Regions from separate parts of the Alicyclobacillus sp. SO9 genome, predicted to be linked through region 2. Evidence: riboswitches for the same ligand, from Rfam matches in the RefSeq annotation. Region 2 holds a riboswitch; the other holds the start of a gene.
The links. A riboswitch is a leader RNA that binds a small molecule or an ion and turns the genes downstream of it on or off. The one in region 2 is predicted to bind cyclic di-AMP.
Positions count from the first base shown of each region.

Region 1: it holds a riboswitch for cyclic di-AMP, as region 2 does, so the genes downstream of both, GI364_RS03570 (APC family permease) here and GI364_RS00925 (glycine betaine ABC transporter substrate-binding protein) in region 2, are expected to answer to the same signal.

Region 1 covers NZ_CP066339.1:810,298-813,721, forward strand. Annotated here, with positions in the region: gene ytaF (sporulation membrane protein YtaF) at 292-909, shown strand; gene GI364_RS03565 (hypothetical protein) at 979-1,428, opposite strand; cyclic di-AMP (ydaO/yuaA leader) riboswitch at 1,678-1,807, shown strand; gene GI364_RS03570 (APC family permease) at 1,901-3,424, shown strand, end outside.
Region 2 covers NZ_CP066339.1:223,061-226,484, reverse strand. Annotated here, with positions in the region: gene GI364_RS00930 (RluA family pseudouridine synthase) at 1-403, opposite strand, end outside; gene GI364_RS00925 (glycine betaine ABC transporter substrate-binding protein) at 741-1,676, opposite strand; cyclic di-AMP (ydaO/yuaA leader) riboswitch at 1,984-2,115, opposite strand; gene GI364_RS00920 (LCP family glycopolymer transferase) at 2,494-3,424, shown strand, end outside.

The sequences.
Region 1 (3,424 bases), 590 kb from region 2:
ACTGGCACATTGTACCTCATGTACAGTCGAGATATCAACATAAAAATGCTATTTTGGCGGTTCAATATGGACTTCTAAACGGAACCCTTATTGGTCTGCTCGAGAGCAACAACCGATGAAATTCAGCGCCTGTATGTGTATGCATAACTTGCATCGAGGGGTCGTCTGACTTACGCCCGCGTAATCCGAATCAGAATTCGGACCGATTTCCTTCGCTGCGCATAGTATGACAGTGCTGAAATGTAAGGGAATCATTGTGGTCGTGCGTCCATTATGCAAGGAGGCAATTTAATGTTAATGCTTCTTTTGTCAGCATTATTGTTCAGTATATCCTCCAATCTTGACAATGTAGTTGTCGGTACTGCTTATGGAATAAAGAAAATCAGGATAGGAATCATTGCAAACTTTATCATTGCGGTTGTAACAACAACCGGGACCTTTTTATCGATGTCAGCCGGTTCGTATATTGCAAAATTCATGCCACAATCAGTATCAAATGTTTTAGGTGCTGCAATTATTGTGGTTGTGGGTATTTATTTTGTCATACAAAGCCTTATAAAACTAATACATAACACCAATGCAAGAGAACTAGCATTAAAAGATCTTTCTCATATGGTTGAGTACGCAGAACGCTCAGATGTCGATAAATCGGGTCATATTGATGCGAAAGAAGCGTTTATGTTGGCGTTAGGATTAACATTTAACAATTTAGGGACTGGAATCGCTGCAAGTATCACAGGAGTCAATATTTTTCTCACCGTAATCTCAACATTTCTCATAAGTATATTGACAATTATCCTCGGATACTCCATTGGTAAAAATGTGTTAGGAAGGTTCTTCGGTAAATATGCCCCATTAATTGCAGGTGTTTTGTTAATTGTACTTGGCTTTATCGAAATGTTTAATTGATCAGATATCCCGCCCATTCGCAAAAAAGGCTGCCATTCCTGCAGGCTTTCGTTGTGTCATCTCCTGATTTCAAACTATGCTGTTGCGGTTAACCATTGTGATGCTAATTAGACGCAGTCCTTGCGGCGCTAACCAGTTCTGCAACAGTCCCTTTGCTTCGAACGGCGTATAACCATACAGTAGCACGTCTCTCTTCGAGATGCGCCCCCTCAAGAAGGGAGCATGCCTCATTTTTGAATCCTTCCGCAACCGTCGGCATTGGCGAATAACCTCAACATTGTCGTCGGTAATCTTATGCTGCAAATGGGCACATTCCTTAATGATCTGACTGATGCGTTTCTGTGTTTCTATGGTCGCACGCACATAATGCGGTGCCAGTGCTGCCACTACAGCTGTATATGTACCACCATTCTCAATAAAATCAGCATCTGCTATGCCACCCAATCCGAATCGACCGTACCAACCGAGTGCCCGCCTGACTTGGAGCTCCAATTCCACACAAGCATTATGATCTTTCACACATATCACCTCACGATGACATCTTATGGAACGGTGACCTAATGCATCAACAGTGGACTACATTGAACTCATGTGAACAAACAGTGATTGTTGACGATTTACATTAAACAAGGGGATTTAAAGAGATTCCGCAAGGGATTTATTGAATAGTTTTTAAAAACCTTAGAAAACCATGCATGAAAGCGGATTTACCAACGCGTGTAGTCATTGATGTTTTGTCTAGCGAGATTTAAATTGTGTCCATGACATGTTATATACACGCCTAATCCTGTGTGGAGCGGAGGAACCATTTTATCGGGGTGAATCCAATTTGGACGGGTGATGATTCTTGCCACCCGAACCCGTCAGCTAACTTCGTCGGCGTTGCAGGAGCGGTTTTTTGACCCCTCTGGGGTCGTTTTGTGTTTTTAGTTTAAAATGCATCCACAGACCAATAATACCCAAGAAGGAAATGGAGGGAGACATTTTCATCATGTACAAGCAAGCTCTCTGGATTCATCCAGTTGTCATCTCAATTGCAACTATTGCGCTGGCATTTGCCTTATTCAATTTTGGAAACGTAAAGCGCATACTCGTCGGTCGTCCGATGAGGACACGGGAACTGTATCAATCCCATACCAAGCTGAACTGGCTCATTGCACTCCCAATTCTCGCTGCCGATTTATACTCATCTGTGGCGTATGGACCCGAGGCCGGCATCACCGAATTGGAGCCATTGGGCCCAAATGTAAAGTGGATGATTATCCCGATCACAGCATCAACCGTGATCCTGCTCGCAATTCTAATTACATCGTACATAATGGGTGTCATTGCCTATCCAAATGGTGGTGGTGCCTATGCCATAGGCAAGGACAATTTTAAGAAACCTTTGATATCCCTGATTGCGGCAAGTGCATTGCTTGTTGACTATGTACTGACCGTCGCCGTTTCGGTGTCATCCGGCATCCAGACGATGGCTTCTTCGTATCCAATCCTATCTGGGCACGAAACTCTGTTGTCGGTGGTTTGTGTGTTCATCATCTTGTTGGTCAACTTACGTGGGGTCTCGGAGTCCTCAAAGGTTTTTGCTTACCCGACGATGATCTTCGCAGGATGTATGCTCTTCCTAATTGGGGCTGGATTTGTAGATGAAACTCATCATGGATTTGTCCAACCTGTTACACCACCCTTCGGGACGATTCCGCTCGGACTTAGCCTGATGCTTTTGCTTCGAGCATTTAGTTCTGCGTGTTCGGCACTGACTGGTATTGAGACAATATCGAACGGAGTTCCGGTTTTCAGGGAGGGCAAAACGGGAGCAATTAAAGCTTATGTGGTTCTCGGATTGGTTACAGCATTCACGTTACTTGGATTTGCCTATCAATTGTACGTAAAAGGAATTTCAGTCAACCCCAACAATACAATGCTCTCTCAGTTAGCTGGGTTGTACTTCGGGCATGGATTGATTTATCAAATCATCATTGTCTTTACTTTTGTGGTTCTTATTTTGGCCGCCAATTCGACATTTACAGGATTTCCACAGCTTGCAGCTCTAGTAGCGATGGACCGATTTTTGCCACGATCACTCACCATCCGCGGCGATAAATTGGGATACTCAAACGGTATGGTTGTCCTGGCAGCACTAGCAGCCTTATTGATCGAGCTGTTTCATGCGCAGACGAATGCTCTGATCCCGCTTTATGCAATCGGTGTATTTGTCGCGTTTACAGTCGCTCAGTCTGGCTTGACCATCAGATGGCTTCGTGTGAAAGGGAATTTATGGTACATCAAAGCAACCATTAACGCCTTTGGCGCCGCGGTTACAACTGTGGTCGCCATTATTTTTGCCGTAACCAAGTTCACGACTGGGGCTTGGATTGTGCTGGTTGTACTACCGGTCTTGATATTTTTGGCGTCCAAGATTCGACGGCATTACGACGAAGTTGCAAATGAACTTCGAATCGATCTTAATCAGGTTCATCCTCAAAAACATCATGTTCTGTCAGTTGTTCTTGTT
Region 2 (3,424 bases):
TGTCCCGGTCCAGCCGATGAACAATGAAAATGCGTGCCCCTCCATTGTGTCCCTGAACATACTCATTAAGAATCCGGTAAGCTGTCCGTTCCTTTTCCTCGTCGGTTGCCATGGACAGTAGTCCAGGAGGTTTATCAACGACCAGCAAAAATTCGTCCTCGTAAACGATTTTTATGCCTGCCATTAACTCTCTTTGTTTGACCGATCCCGTTTGTAGAATCGTCACTTTATCCCCTGCACCCAACAGGTGATCGTGCCTTGTAACAACACGATTTCCGACCATAACCTGTCCTCTGGTCAATAACGACTTCACCTTATTGCGTCCCTTTCCGGGGTACTTTTCCAAAAGAAATGGGAGAAGCTGCATTTCTTCTCTCACACTAAATACAGGCTGCTTTTGCAATGAAATTCCTCCAAATCGGATATAAACATATGGGTACAAGACTGCCTTGAAGCGTCAATGGCTGACTACTTTGTTGCTCTGGATTGTATTGTGGCCTCTTGTGTCCATTATAACAAGCCCTCTTTTAGACGTATGTTGGTGGTTTGCCACTTTCACTGCAGAGGCGGGCTTTGTCTCCAGGTGACCTTGCCAAAGGTATTTGGCCGACGCCGCAAGCGCACTTCGTACCTTGGGGTACTGAAAATCTGAACTAAAAAAGCCCAGGATGATGTGAAGCCCATCCTGGACTAAAAAAGCGGTATGCAGTACTGCAATGAGATTGATAAAGCTCATCAGCTTACTTGAGCCAGCTGTCCACCAGAGACTGATTAGCCTTAATCCATTTTTTCGCTGCAGCATCTTTGCTGGAACTGTTTCTCATATCTTCTTCAAGTGACGAAAGCTGCTTTGCTGTCAAGCTGAAGTTCTTCAACCAGCCAGCCACCTTCGGATTGTTTTTCACCCAGGTCTTATTGGCTTCAATCAGTAACTTGTTTGGCGTCTTCTCTGCAACAATGTGTTTGGGATCCTTCAGATATTTGAGATGGTATTTGGTAAAGGGCCACATTGGTGTCCACATGACTACGGCCACTGGCTTGTGCTGATCGTAGGCACGTTTAACTGCAGTTATCATGGCTGTTGTACTGCTGTCCTGCACATGAATATTCGTCAAGTGATAAGTCTTTACAAACTGGTGGGTGTGTTTTTCTTCAATAGCACCGGGATCGATGCCGACAATTCTATTTTGAAATTCCTTGGCGTGTTTGTTCAGGTCTGCCGGCGTATTGATGTTCTTCATGTAACTCGGTACGGCAATGCCCGTGCTGGACTCACCTTTGTACCAATTTTTCAATGCGACCAATTTCGACTGATACTTTTTCACATTCGGCTGCTCTGCGGGCATCCACAGGTCCATAAAGAAATTCACGCTGTTTTTAGACATACCGAGAAGCAACGGTCCAACATCCAACTCTGGCGTATTCACTTTGTAACCCTTTTGTTCAAGAATGACTTTCCACAGGTGAGTGTTGGCTACGTCTTCTGTCCAAGGAATCCAGCCAATTGTAATCGTCTTGCTGCCTTTTGAGGCACCGGTCGCAGTTGAGTTTTGACTCGAAGTGTTACCGCTGCTGTTTCCCCCGCCAGACGTGCTGTTTGCCGTCCCGCATCCGGTTAAAATCGCGCCAAGTGCAGCAACCGCCGACAATGACATTGCAAATTTTTTCTTATTCATTTATGTCCCCCTGTTTCTGTACATAATTTTGTATTGAGTGTATTGAGTACTGCGTCTAGAATCTCGCCTATACGTATATGAAAATAAAGACCCCCTTCACACTTTGTGACGGGGGGCAAAATCTATCCTAACTTTTGAACCACAGCAAATCTATAAGGGAAATGTTTTAACACAGAATCCTTATCACTGAGACATGGCTTGACGAAGTGCGTTGGCATCATACCGACACAACGTACTTATAGAACGGCTTATCATCTCACACCATGACCTGCCAGGTGTGGAGACTCACCCTTCCATCATCCATATGTCTCATCCTCTGCTGTGCTTACGAAGTTAGCTGTCGGGTTCAGGCTCAGAGCGGCCTTATCAGAATTCATCTGAACTCACCCCTATAATGGTTCCCCCGCTTCCCTGTTCGGGAACTCAGCACAAAGAATTTAGTTTTAAGTGGGATTGCTAAACTAGATACAATCTTCAACATAGCCCCAAGCGCAACGTTCTAAATAATCCCAACCAAGGCCATGTATTTCTACTTGTGTCTACTGACAAGAAGATGGTTTGACACTACCGAGGATTTGCGCACGATCTCATCATAACATATTTCATGGATAAATCAAAAGAAAAGTTGACATAATGATAGGTATGGTAGTCAGAACGAGCACTCATGAGAATTTCTTGAAGTTGAGGGTTTAAAGTATGAAAATTAAAGTCGATTTTATTCACAATGTGTCAAATATTGTGTCCGATATGTGTGAACTGACCTGCAGAGATTGTGGCGAGGACTTGTGTGAAAAAGGGGATTAAAGGAGCTTCTGGTATGAAGAAAAACAAAGATTCAAAGCAGAAAAATACCAACAGCAGCAAGAATCCAGCCTCTGAAAATCGCTCAAACGCTGGCGAAACGCCCCAGTGGTTTGCAAAGCACAGAATCCTGCGAAATTCACTTATAGGATTGGCAGTACTGGTAGTCGCGGGAATGGGGGCAGGCGGATACGAATACTATCAGTTAATGCCAAGTCATCACTTTCAAAATTTAAAGGTTATTGGGCAAACTAGTAATTCAACCCGAAGCAGCAACAGTACAAGCAGCACATTTCAAGTACCAAAGGAACAGAAAGCCGTGTTTAACATGCTCTTGATTGGGTCTGATGCACGGCCGGGCAACAAGTTTAGTCATTCAGACTCGATGCTGTTAATTCACGTCAACTTGAACACCCATACGTATAATATCCTCAGTCTTCCTCGCGATACACGTGTCTACGATCCCGGTTACGGCTACACAAAGCTCACCAGCGTCCAATTTATGGACCAAGTCAAACACGGAACCAAACAAGGCATTATCGACGCGGTCAAAACCATCTCCAACTTAACAGGCGTCCCCATCAACTTCTATGCTGAAACAGATTACTGGGGGCTTCAGGACATGGTGAACGCCATTGGCGGCATTAACATGTATGTTCCATTTAAAGTGACCATCAATCACGCCTGGTATCCGAAGGACAACGGCAAGGTGATTACAAAGGGAATGCATTTTCTAAACGGACGCATGGTCACAGAACTGGTACATATCCGCGATGGAGTGCCAGGCACAGACTACGGACGCCAAAAGCTGCAGGAACAGGCGCTAATTGGCATTGCAAAGGACATGCTCAAACCTAAAAACATTCCCAAACTCCCTTCTCTTGCCAGAACGCTCCCTAAGTTTCTCATGGCGACAAATATGACTTCTCAGGATATGCTCAGCCTGG